Linked DNA regions of Constrictibacter sp. MBR-5. The protein of the gene in region 2 interacts with the protein of the main gene of each other region in a pairwise test. Links are inferred from orthologs where the notes say so. Each region holds a gene or a part of one and is shown on either strand. Other genes may lie near its edges.

The links. The genes of interacting proteins can lie anywhere in the genome.
Region 1: the proteins of ABIE65_RS17470 (region 2) and secA interact in binary tests that used the Escherichia coli proteins (3 or more experiments, as listed by UniProt). The link is inferred for Constrictibacter sp. MBR-5 from one-to-one orthologs.

What each region holds. Positions count from the first base shown.
Region 1 is NZ_JBEPTK010000008.1:70,546-76,336, reverse strand. What follows is about bases 1,089-4,325. They hold secA (preprotein translocase subunit SecA), read right to left. Parts: upstream 4,025-4,325; coding sequence 1,289-4,024; downstream 1,089-1,288. Other genes in these bases: ABIE65_RS16915 (phytanoyl-CoA dioxygenase family protein), read left to right, coding at 4,306-4,325; ABIE65_RS16925 (FAD-dependent oxidoreductase), read right to left, coding at 1,089-1,162. Also shown: more of ABIE65_RS16925, read right to left, coding at 1-1,088; more of ABIE65_RS16915, read left to right, coding at 4,326-5,160; ABIE65_RS16910 (hypothetical protein), read right to left, coding at 5,172-5,791. UniProt on the Escherichia coli protein: Required for protein export, interacts with the SecYEG preprotein conducting channel.
Region 2 is NZ_JBEPTK010000008.1:178,035-181,967, reverse strand. Bases 935-3,933 are described here. They hold ABIE65_RS17470 (YbgC/FadM family acyl-CoA thioesterase), read right to left. Parts: upstream 2,673-3,933; coding sequence 2,196-2,672; downstream 935-2,195. Other genes in these bases: ruvA (Holliday junction branch migration protein RuvA), read right to left, coding at 3,718-3,933; ruvB (Holliday junction branch migration DNA helicase RuvB), read right to left, coding at 2,669-3,721; tolQ (protein TolQ), read right to left, coding at 1,420-2,145; tolR (protein TolR), read right to left, coding at 942-1,418; tolA (cell envelope integrity protein TolA), read right to left, coding at 935-938. In the rest of the region: more of tolA, read right to left, coding at 1-934.

The sequences.
Region 1 (5,791 bases), 110 kb from region 2 along the record:
GCGCCTGTGCTTCCTTCAGGCTGACGACCAGGGTCGGGCTGCGCTGAACCAGGGTCACCGACGCGGCACCCGATACCGCGAGATCCTGCGCCACGTCGTGGCCGGACGTACCGGTGCCGATAACCAGCGCGCGCTTGCCCTGCCAGTCGAGGCCGCTGCCGTACCGGCCGGAATGGCGCACCGTCCCGCGGAAGTCCTTCAGGCCGGGCAGGTCCGGCATGATCGGCGTGGTGCTGACGCCGTTGGCGAAGACGATGTGGCGTGGCCGCATGCGGCGCTCGGAGCCGTCGGCGCGCTTCAGTACCGCCTCCCAGCAGCCGGCCGCCTCGTCCCAGCTGCCCGAGACCAGTTCGGTGCCGGTCCAGACGTTGAGCTCCATCGCCTCGGCATAGATCTCGAACCAGTTGGCCAGCATGTCCTTGGGGATGAACACCGGCCAGGACGGCGGGAACGGCATGTAGGGCAGGTGGTTGACGCGCGTCTCGTTGTGCAGCGTCAGGGCATGGTAGCGGCGGCGCCAGCTGTCGCCTATCCGCTCGTCCCGGTCCACCACCAGTGTGTCGACGCCGAGCAGGCCCAGCCGCGCCGCGATCGTCAGGCCGGACTGCGCCGCCCCGACCACCAGCACGGCGGGGTCGCGGTCGGCAAAGGCGCGCGCCTTGTTGCGGCGGTCGAGCCAGTTCTCGCCGCCGAAATTGCGCTTCCAGTCGACGTTCTGCCAACGCTTGCCGTTCGCCGGATCCTCATGGCCGCGGATCTCGTCCAGCCCGGTCATCAGGGTCCAGGCGCGCGTCGCGTTCCCTTCGGACACCAAGCGCACGACGCCGGTGCAGGGGCCGACGTTGGTCTCGAAAGCGAAGATGGCCTCGGTGCAGGAGGTGCCGGCGCGATGGACCCGCCGCGGCGGCGTCCGGTGCTCGGCGAGCGCCAGTCCGACGGGCGCCACCTCGGCGGACGCGGGGACGATCCGCGCCGCGATGGCGTCGGCGCCGGACGTGGTGCGCAGGTCCCAGCCGAAGGCGAGGAGGTCGCGCCAGTGACAGTCTTCGGCGAAAAGCGCGGCGACCCGCGCGGCGTCGCCCGACTCCAAGGCCGCCCTGAAGTCGCCGAGCCACGTCGTGGCGACCGTCTCCTGCGTCAGATCGGTCGGGGTACCATCCATCGCGCCGTTCCCTCTGTTTTTTCTGGTCGGTCCCATGTTGCGTGAGACGCGGCAGAATCGCCAGTGGGCGGAGGTGGTCGCTATGCCCCCGCGGTGGCCCGGGAGGCGGACGTTCCTACGCGGACATCAGGCGAAGCGGCCGTGGCACTGCTTGAACTTCTTGCCGGAGCCGCAGGGGCAGGGGGCGTTGCGCGACACCTTGCCCCAGGTCGACGGGTCCTCCGGGTCGATGTCCGCGGCAGCGGCGGCGACCATCCGCCGTGCGGCGGGGCGCGTTGCGACCGCGGTGTCGCCGTCATCCTGCGGCTGGTCGGCGAAGGCCGGGTCCTGGCGCGTTTCCCGCCAGGTAGCGTCGTCCGGCTCCTGCGGCATCACGTCCTCGGCCGGGCCCTGCTGGACCTCGACGTGGCAGAGCGTGCCGGTCACCTGCTCGCGCAGGCGCGACAGCATGGCGTCGAACAGTTCGAACGCCTCGCTCTTGTACTCGTTCAGCGGATCCTTCTGGGCATAGGCGCGCAGGCCGATGCCCTGGCGCAGATGGTCGAGCGCCAGCAGATGGTCCTTCCAGACCTGGTCGAGCAGCTGGAGCAGGACGCTCTTCTCGACGAAGCGCATCATCTCCGGGCCCCAGTTGGCCGACTTCTCGGCCATGCGGCGGTCGATGGCGCCGTTGATGCGCTCGCGGATCTCGTCGTCGGCGATGCCTTCCTCGGCCGCCCATGCGACGACGGGGAAGTCGATGCCGGTGATGCGCAGCAGCTCCTCGTGCAGGCTCGCCGCTTCCCACTGCTCCGGCAGCGCCTTTTCGGGGATGAAGCGGCCGACCAGGTTGTCGACGACCTCGCGGCGCATGTCGACGATGGTCTCGTGCACGTCGGGGGCGCGCATGATGTCGCGGCGCTGCTCGTAGACGACCTTGCGCTGGTCGTTCATCACGTCGTCGAACTTGAGCAGGTTCTTGCGGATGTCGAAGTTGCGCGCCTCGACCTTCTGCTGCGCCTTCTCCAGGGCCTTGTTGATCCAGGGATGGATGATCGCCTCGCCCTGCTTCAGGCCGAGCCGGCGCAGCATGGTGTCCATCCGCTCCGACCCGAAGATGCGCATCAGGTCGTCTTCGAGGCCGAGGTAGAATTTCGAGGCGCCGGGGTCGCCCTGGCGGCCGGAACGGCCGCGCAGCTGGTTGTCGATGCGCCGGCTCTCGTGCCGCTCGGTCGCCAGCACGAAGAGGCCGCCGGCGGCGAGCGCCGCCTTTTTCGCCTCGGCCACCTCGGCGCGGATCTCCTCGGCGCGGCGCCAGTACTCGGCCTCGTCCGTGACATCGGCGAGCTGCTGGCGGATCAGCATGTCGGCGTTGCCGCCGAGCTGGATGTCGGTGCCGCGGCCGGCCATGTTGGTGGCGATCGTCACCGCGCCGGGCCGCCCCGCCTGGGAGACGATGAACGCCTCCTGCTCGTGATAGCGGGCGTTCAGGACGTGATGGGGGATCCCGCGCGCCTTCAGCAGCTCGGACAGCCGCTCCGACTTGTCGATCGACACGGTGCCGACCAGGATCGGCTGGCCGCGTTTGTAGCACTCCTCGATCTGGTCGAGGATCGCCTCGTTCTTCTCCGCCGTCGTCCGGTAGACCTCGTCGTCATGGTCGATGCGGATGACCGGGACGTTGGTCGGGATGTCGATGACCTCGAGCTTGTAGATCTCGGCGAACTCGTTCGCCTCGGTCATCGCCGTGCCGGTCATGCCGGCCAGCTTCGGGTACATCCGGAAGTAGTTCTGGAAGGTGATCGACGCGAGCGTCTGATTCTCGGTCTGGACCTCGACGCCTTCCTTCGCCTCCAGCGCCTGGTGCAGGCCGTCGGAATAGCGCCGACCCTCCATCGCGCGGCCGGTGAACTCGTCGATGATGACGACCTTGCCGTCCTTCAGCATGTAGTCGGTGTCGCGGTGGAACAGGACGTTCGCGCGCAGCGCCTGGTTGGCGTGGTGGACGAGGCTGATGTTGTGCACGTCGTAGAGGGCGCCCTGCAGCAGGCCGCGCTCGCGCAGCATCTCTTCGACGCGCTCCTGGCCGGCGTCCGTGAGGGTGACGGCGCGGATCTTCTCGTCCTTCTCGAAGTGCTCCGGCTGGAGGTGGCGGACGAGGCCGTCGACGATCTTGTAGAGCTCGGACGAGGCCTCGGCGGCGCCGGAGATGATCAGCGGCGTGCGCGCCTCGTCGATCAGGATGGAGTCGACCTCGTCGACGATCGCGAAATTGAAGGGCCGCTGGCACATATCCTCCAGGCGGAACTTCATGTTGTCGCGCAGATAGTCGAAGCCGAACTCGTTGTTGGTGCCGTAGGTGATGTCGGCGGCGTACTGGGCGCGGCGCTGCTCGTCGGAGAGGCCGTGCAGGATGCAGCCGACCGAGAGGCCGAGGAAGGCGTAGATCTGGCCCATCCACTCGGCGTCGCGACGGGCGAGATAGTCGTTCACGGTGACGACGTGCACGCCCTTGCCCGACAGGGCGTTGAGATAGACCGGCAGCGTGCCGACCAGCGTCTTGCCCTCGCCGGTGCGCATCTCGGCGATCATGCCCTGGTGCAGCACCATGCCGCCCATCAGCTGCACGTCGAAATGCCTCTGGCCGAGGACGCGCTTGGCGGCCTCGCGCACGGTGGCGAAGGCCTCGATCATCAGGTCGTCCAGCGTCTCTCCCTTGGAGAGGCGCTCGCGGAACCAGAGGGTGCGCGCGCGCAGCTCCTCGTCGGTCAGGCCCGCGATTTCCGGCTCGAGCGCATTGATCGCTGCAACGTTCGGCTGCAGTCGTTTCACGAACCGGTCGTTCGATGAACCGAAGATGCGCTTGGCGAGGGCGCCGAGCATGCAGTTTTCCTCTGGTGGAAAGGCGCTGGGACGCGTCGGCCGGCGCGTCGAGCCGGCCTCGGGCGACGCTCCGGACAGATAAGCCGCAGGCAAGGGAGTGTCAACGAAACGCCCTGGCGCAGGCGGACGCGAAGAAGCGAGGCCGCCGGCGGATGCAGCCCCGGTTGCCGAGCCCGTTGCCGATCAGGCGCGCCCGATGCACCATCCGAGCCAAGCGCGGTCGCCACGAGAACCGCCACGAACCGCCGATCGGCCCGCCCTGTGCGGAGGGAGAACCCAGGATGAACAAGATCGCCCCGACATCCGCTGCGACACCCGCTTCGACCATCGGCGCGGCCTATGCGCGCGACGGCTTCGTCTTCCCGCTCGATATCCTGTCCGCGGACGAGGCGGCAGGCCTGCGCGCCGACCTGGAGGCCGCCGAGGATGCGGTACGGGCCGACAAGCGCAAGCTCGGAATGGTCCGGGGCTACCCCGCCCGGCTGCTGCCGTCCTTCGACGCGCTGATCCGGCATCCGAGGATGGTGGCGGCGGCGTCGGCCGTGCTGGGGCCGGACCTGATGGTCTGGGGCTCCGGCCTGTTCATCAAGGAGGCGAACACGCCGAACTATGTGAGCTGGCACCAGGACCTGACCTATTGGGGCCTGGACCAGGCGGACGAGGTCACGCTGTGGGTGGCGCTGTCGCCGGCGACGCCGGAGAGCGGCTGCATGCGCTTCGTCGCCGGCAGCCACCGGCGGAACATCGTGCCGCACGCGGACAGCTTCGCCGCCGACAACCTGCTGACGCGCGGCCAGGAGATCGCGGTCGAGGTCGACGAGCGGGACGCGGTCGACGTGGTGCTGAAGCCGGGGCAGGCGTCGCTGCACCACGGCCACCTGTTCCACGCCTCCGGCCCGAACCAGACGGGCGACCGCCGCATCGGGGCGGCCATCCGCTACATCGCGCCGTCGATGCGGGGCCGATCCGGCCCCGACACCGAGGTGGCGCTGGTCGCGGGCGAGGACCGCTTCGGCCATTTCCGCGTGGTGCCGCCGCCGACCGCGCGCCTCGACCCAGCCGATTTCGAGGCGGTCGCCGCCGACGGCGCGCGCCGCGAGCAAGTGCTGTTCGAGGGAGCGGAACGGCGGCGGTAGAGCGGGGGCGTTCAGGCGGCGCCGCAGAAGGCCTCGGGGGTGCTGATCTCCAGGACGGTCGCCGGCGCACCCTTCCGTACCACGTATTCGGAGATGCCGACCCGCGACGACGCGGCCGGATCCCAGTTGTAGGACCAGCCCATGCCAGTGAAAGGGTAGCCCCATCGCGGCTGCAGTTCGCCGTCGCCGCCCGCTTGCGTGAAGCCGGTGCGGTAGGAGGTCCAGATCTGGTTCAGCAGGAAGGTCGTCGTCTCGTGGTCGAGTTTCGCGCTCAGATCACCGGCAGTGCACTGGGCAGCGCCGACATCCGTACCGCCTGGACAGGGCCGGAACATGGCGTCCCGCGGCACCTCGAAGGTGACGACGGCGAACCGGTTCTCCGGCTTCGAAGGAGCGGGCTGCGGCGGCAGCCCGAGGATCTGTTGCAGGGCGAGCACCGCGTCCGGCTTGCCGCGGCACAGTTCGCGCAGCTGGTCCGGCAACGACACCCAGACATCTCGCTTAAGCGGATTCGGCGGGGCGCCCCACTCTGTGAACGTCCCCACCGTGACCATCTTCTGGCCGGCGGGGATCGCCCGCAGCGGTACGGAGAAGCCCGGTTCCTTCACGGCCGCGCTGCGGATCGAGCGAT
Region 2 (3,933 bases):
GACGGGGCGGCACGGACATCCCGGACGCTGCCGTCCTGGTTCAGGCTAACGCGCACCTCGACGATAAGATCCTGTCCGTCGCGCGCGCCCGCCGGCACGTTCCAGCAGCGCTCGATCTGGCGCCGGAGCGCATCCTCCTCGCTCATCGTCAGCTCGCCGGCGAAGCGTGTGGAACTTGGCCGCGCCGAGGCGGTCGACTGCCGCTGCGGCGCCGCGGCCGACGGCGCCAGATCCTTCACCGTCTTGGCGAGGTCGGCGAAATCGTCCTTCTTCGGCGGTGCGGGCTTCGGCGGCTCCTTGGCGGGTGGACGCTGCGGCTCCGGCTTGCGCACGTCGCGCAGGGCCTTCTGGATGTCTGCCAGTTCGTCCCGCTTGGGCTCCGGCTTCGGCTGGGGCTTCGGCTTCTCGGCCACTTTCGGCGGCGTGGGCTTCGGCTCCGGCTTTGGCGGCTCGGGCTCCTTCTTCGTCTGCACCGGCGGCTTCGGGGGCTCGGGCTTCGGCTCCGGTTTGGGTTCCGGCTTCGGAGCGGGCTTCGGCGGCTCGGGCTTCGGCAGCGGCGGTTCCGGCTTGGGAGGCGGCGGCGGCGGCGGCGGCGGTTCGGGCCTCGGGGGCACCTGCGCCACCTGGCGCGGCGGTTCCGGCTTCGGCGGCGGCGGCGTTTCGGCCTTGGGCGGTTCGGGCTTCGGTTCCGGCTTGGGCGGCTCGGCCTTGGGCGGCTCGCGGCGCGCGGCCGGCGGGCTCGCCGGCTTCGCGGGCGCGTCGTCGGCCTCGGACGGGTCGGTCTGGGGCATGCTCGTGCGGTCCGAGATCCGGACGAGCGACACGGCGATGGGGGCGGCGGACATGTCCCGCGGCGTGTGGAACAGCGGCACGCCGACGAGCGCCAGCAGCAGGACCGCGGCGTGCAGCGCTACCGACCATACGATCGCCCGCCGCATCGGCTAACGTCCTCTCGGGCGGGGTGTCGGCGTCGGCGCCGTAGCGTCCTGCGGGAACTCGGCGACCAGCGAGACGCGCGCGAAGCCGGCGCTGTTGAGCGCGCCCATCACCGCCATGACGCGCCCATAGTCGATGCCCTTGTCGCCGCGGACGTAAATGTCCGTGTCCGCCTTGGCACCGCGGATGGCGACGAGGCGCGGGCCGAGATCGGAGAGCTCAACCGGCGTCTCCTGGACGAAGACCTGGCCGCGGGCGTCGATCGAGACGACCAGCGGCTCCTTCGGGTCGGACAGCTGGTTGGCCTGGGTCTGCGGCAGGTCGACCGGCACGCCGACCGTGAGGAGCGGGGCCGTCACCATGAAGATGATCAGCAGCACGAGCATCACGTCGACGAACGGGGTCACGTTGATCTCGGCCATCGGCCGGTGGCCACGCCGTCCGCGCGGCCGGTCGCCCGGAACCTGGATCGGACCCGCCACGTCAGGCCGCCTCTTCGAGCTGCCGCGAGAGGATCGCGCCGAACTCGCTCGAGAAGGCGTCGAGGCGCGCGCCGTACTTGTTGATGTCGCTGGAAATCTTGTTGTAGGCGAGGACGGCCGGAATGGCCGCCACGAGGCCCAGCGCCGTCGCGAACAGCGCCTCGGCGATGCCCGGCGCCACGACCGCGAGATTGGTGGATTTGGTGCCGGCGATCGCCGCGAAGCTGTTCATGATGCCCCAGACCGTGCCGAACAGGCCGATGAATGGCGCCGTCGAACCGACCGACGCCAGGAACGTCATGTAGCGCTCGATCTGGACCAATTCGCGGCCGACCGTCACCGCCATCACGCGTTCGATGCGCTGCTGCAGCCCGCCGCGGGAGTCGACGACGCCGGGGCGTCCCGCCGAACGGCGCCACTCGCGCATGCCGGCGGCGAAGACGGCGCTCATCGGGTCCTGCGGGCGCTTGCCGACCTCCTCGTAGAGATCGTCGAGCGGGCCGCCGGACCAGAAGCTGTCCTCGAACGCGTCGGCCTGGGCCTTGAGGCGGCGCAGGCGGCGCACCTTGTCGATGATGATCGCCCAGCACCAGATCGATGCGAGGACGAGCAGCAGCATCACGGTCTTGACGATCGGGTCAGCCTGGAGAAACAGGCCCCACGGGGTGAGGTCATGCGGCATCGCGCTCGCGCCGGCCGCCACCGAATCGACGATCCTGTTCTCCATCTACCTACAATCCGCTCCGCTCCGCCGGATGGCGCCGACGGTCGCAATGGTCAGGTTGAACGTTCCGTGAGCGCGACAAGTGCCGTCCGAATCGGCCGCGGCAGCCGCGCCGGCCGCCCGTCCGCGCCGATGGCGGCCAGGAGGATCTCGATCCGAGCGATGTCGGTGCCGTCGCGCCGCACGGTCTGTTCGGCCAGCAGGCTCGCCGCCCGCACGTCGAGCATCCGCGAATGCACCTCCACCGCGTCGTCGAGGCGCGCCGGCGCGATATAGTCGACGGTGCATCGGCGCGCAACGAAGGCCAGCCCGTAATGCGACATGGTCAGTTCGTCGTCGCCGCCGGACACCAGCCGCATCATCTCGGTCCGCGCCCGCTCGGCGAACCGCAGATAGTTGGCATGATAGACGATCCCGCCGGCATCGGTGTCCTCGTAGTAGATCCGGACGGGCAGGACATGCACCTTTCCGGCCACACGGCCGGTCGGCGGATGCTGCGCCGCCGGCGCTTCCTGTGGCGGCGCGCTCACGGCTCGTCCCCGGTGCCGAACAGTTCGGCCTGGCGGCCGGTGCCCTCGGGCATCGGCAGGCCGAGATAGCCGTAGCCCGATGGCGACAGCATGCGGCCGCGCGGCGTGCGCTGGACCAGCGCCTGCTGGATCAGGAAGGGCTCGATGACTTCCTCCAGTACGTCGCGCTGCTCGGCGAGGGTGGCGGCGAGGGCCTCGACGCCGACGGGACCGCCGAGATAGTGGGTCGCCAGGCATTGCAGGTAGCGCCGGTCCATCGCGTCGAGGCCGCGGTCGTCCACCTCCAGCCGCAGCAGCGCCGCGTCGGCCACGGCGCGGTCGATCTCGCTGCGCTCGGCCATCGCGGCGAAGTCGCGGACGCGGCGCAGCAGGCGGCCGGCGACGCGCGGCGTGCCGCGGGCGCGACGGGCGATCTCGCGGGCGCCGTCGCGGGTGAGCGCCATGCCGAGCATCCGCGCGCCGCGCGCGACGATGCCGGTCAGTTCCTCCACCGTGTAGAACTGCAGACGCAGCGGAATCCCGAAACGCTCGCGCAGCGGCGTCGTGACGAGGCCGGCGCGCGTCGTAGCCGCAACGAGCGTGAAGGGCGGGAGGTCGATGCGGATGGCGCGCGCCGCCGGCCCCTCGCCGATGATCAGGTCGAGCTGGAAGTCCTCCATCGCGGGATAGAGCACCTCCTCTACGGCGGGACTGAGGCGGTGTATCTCGTCGATGAACAGGACGTCGCGCGGCTGCAGGTTCGTCAGCAGCGCCGCGAGGTCGCCGGCGCGCAGGATCACCGGCCCGGAGGTGGCGCGGAAGCCGACGCCCAGTTCCCGGGCGACAATCTGCGCCAGCGTCGTCTTGCCCAGGCCGGGCGGGCCGACGAGCAGGACATGGTCGAGCGCCTCGGCGCGGCCGCGGGCGGCGCCGATGAAGATCTTCAGGTTGTCGCGGACGAGTTCCTGGCCGACGAACTCGTCGAGCGTCTGGGGCCGAAGGGCCGCATCGGCGGTGTCGCCGGGGGCGAGGTTGCCGTCGACCGGGCGGGTATCGATGTCGTCGCTCAACCGGCCAACTCCCGCAGGCCGGCTTTCACCAGCGCCTCGACCGTGGCGCCGTCGCCGATCGACTGCGACGCGCGCGCCACGGCGCCGAACGCTTCGACGCGGGCGAAGCCGAGGTTGACCAGTGCGGAGACGGCATCCTCGCTGGCGGGCGGCGGCGTCGCCGGCCGCACCTTGGTGCCGGTCGGCCGGGCCACCGGCGCCGCTATGGCGCC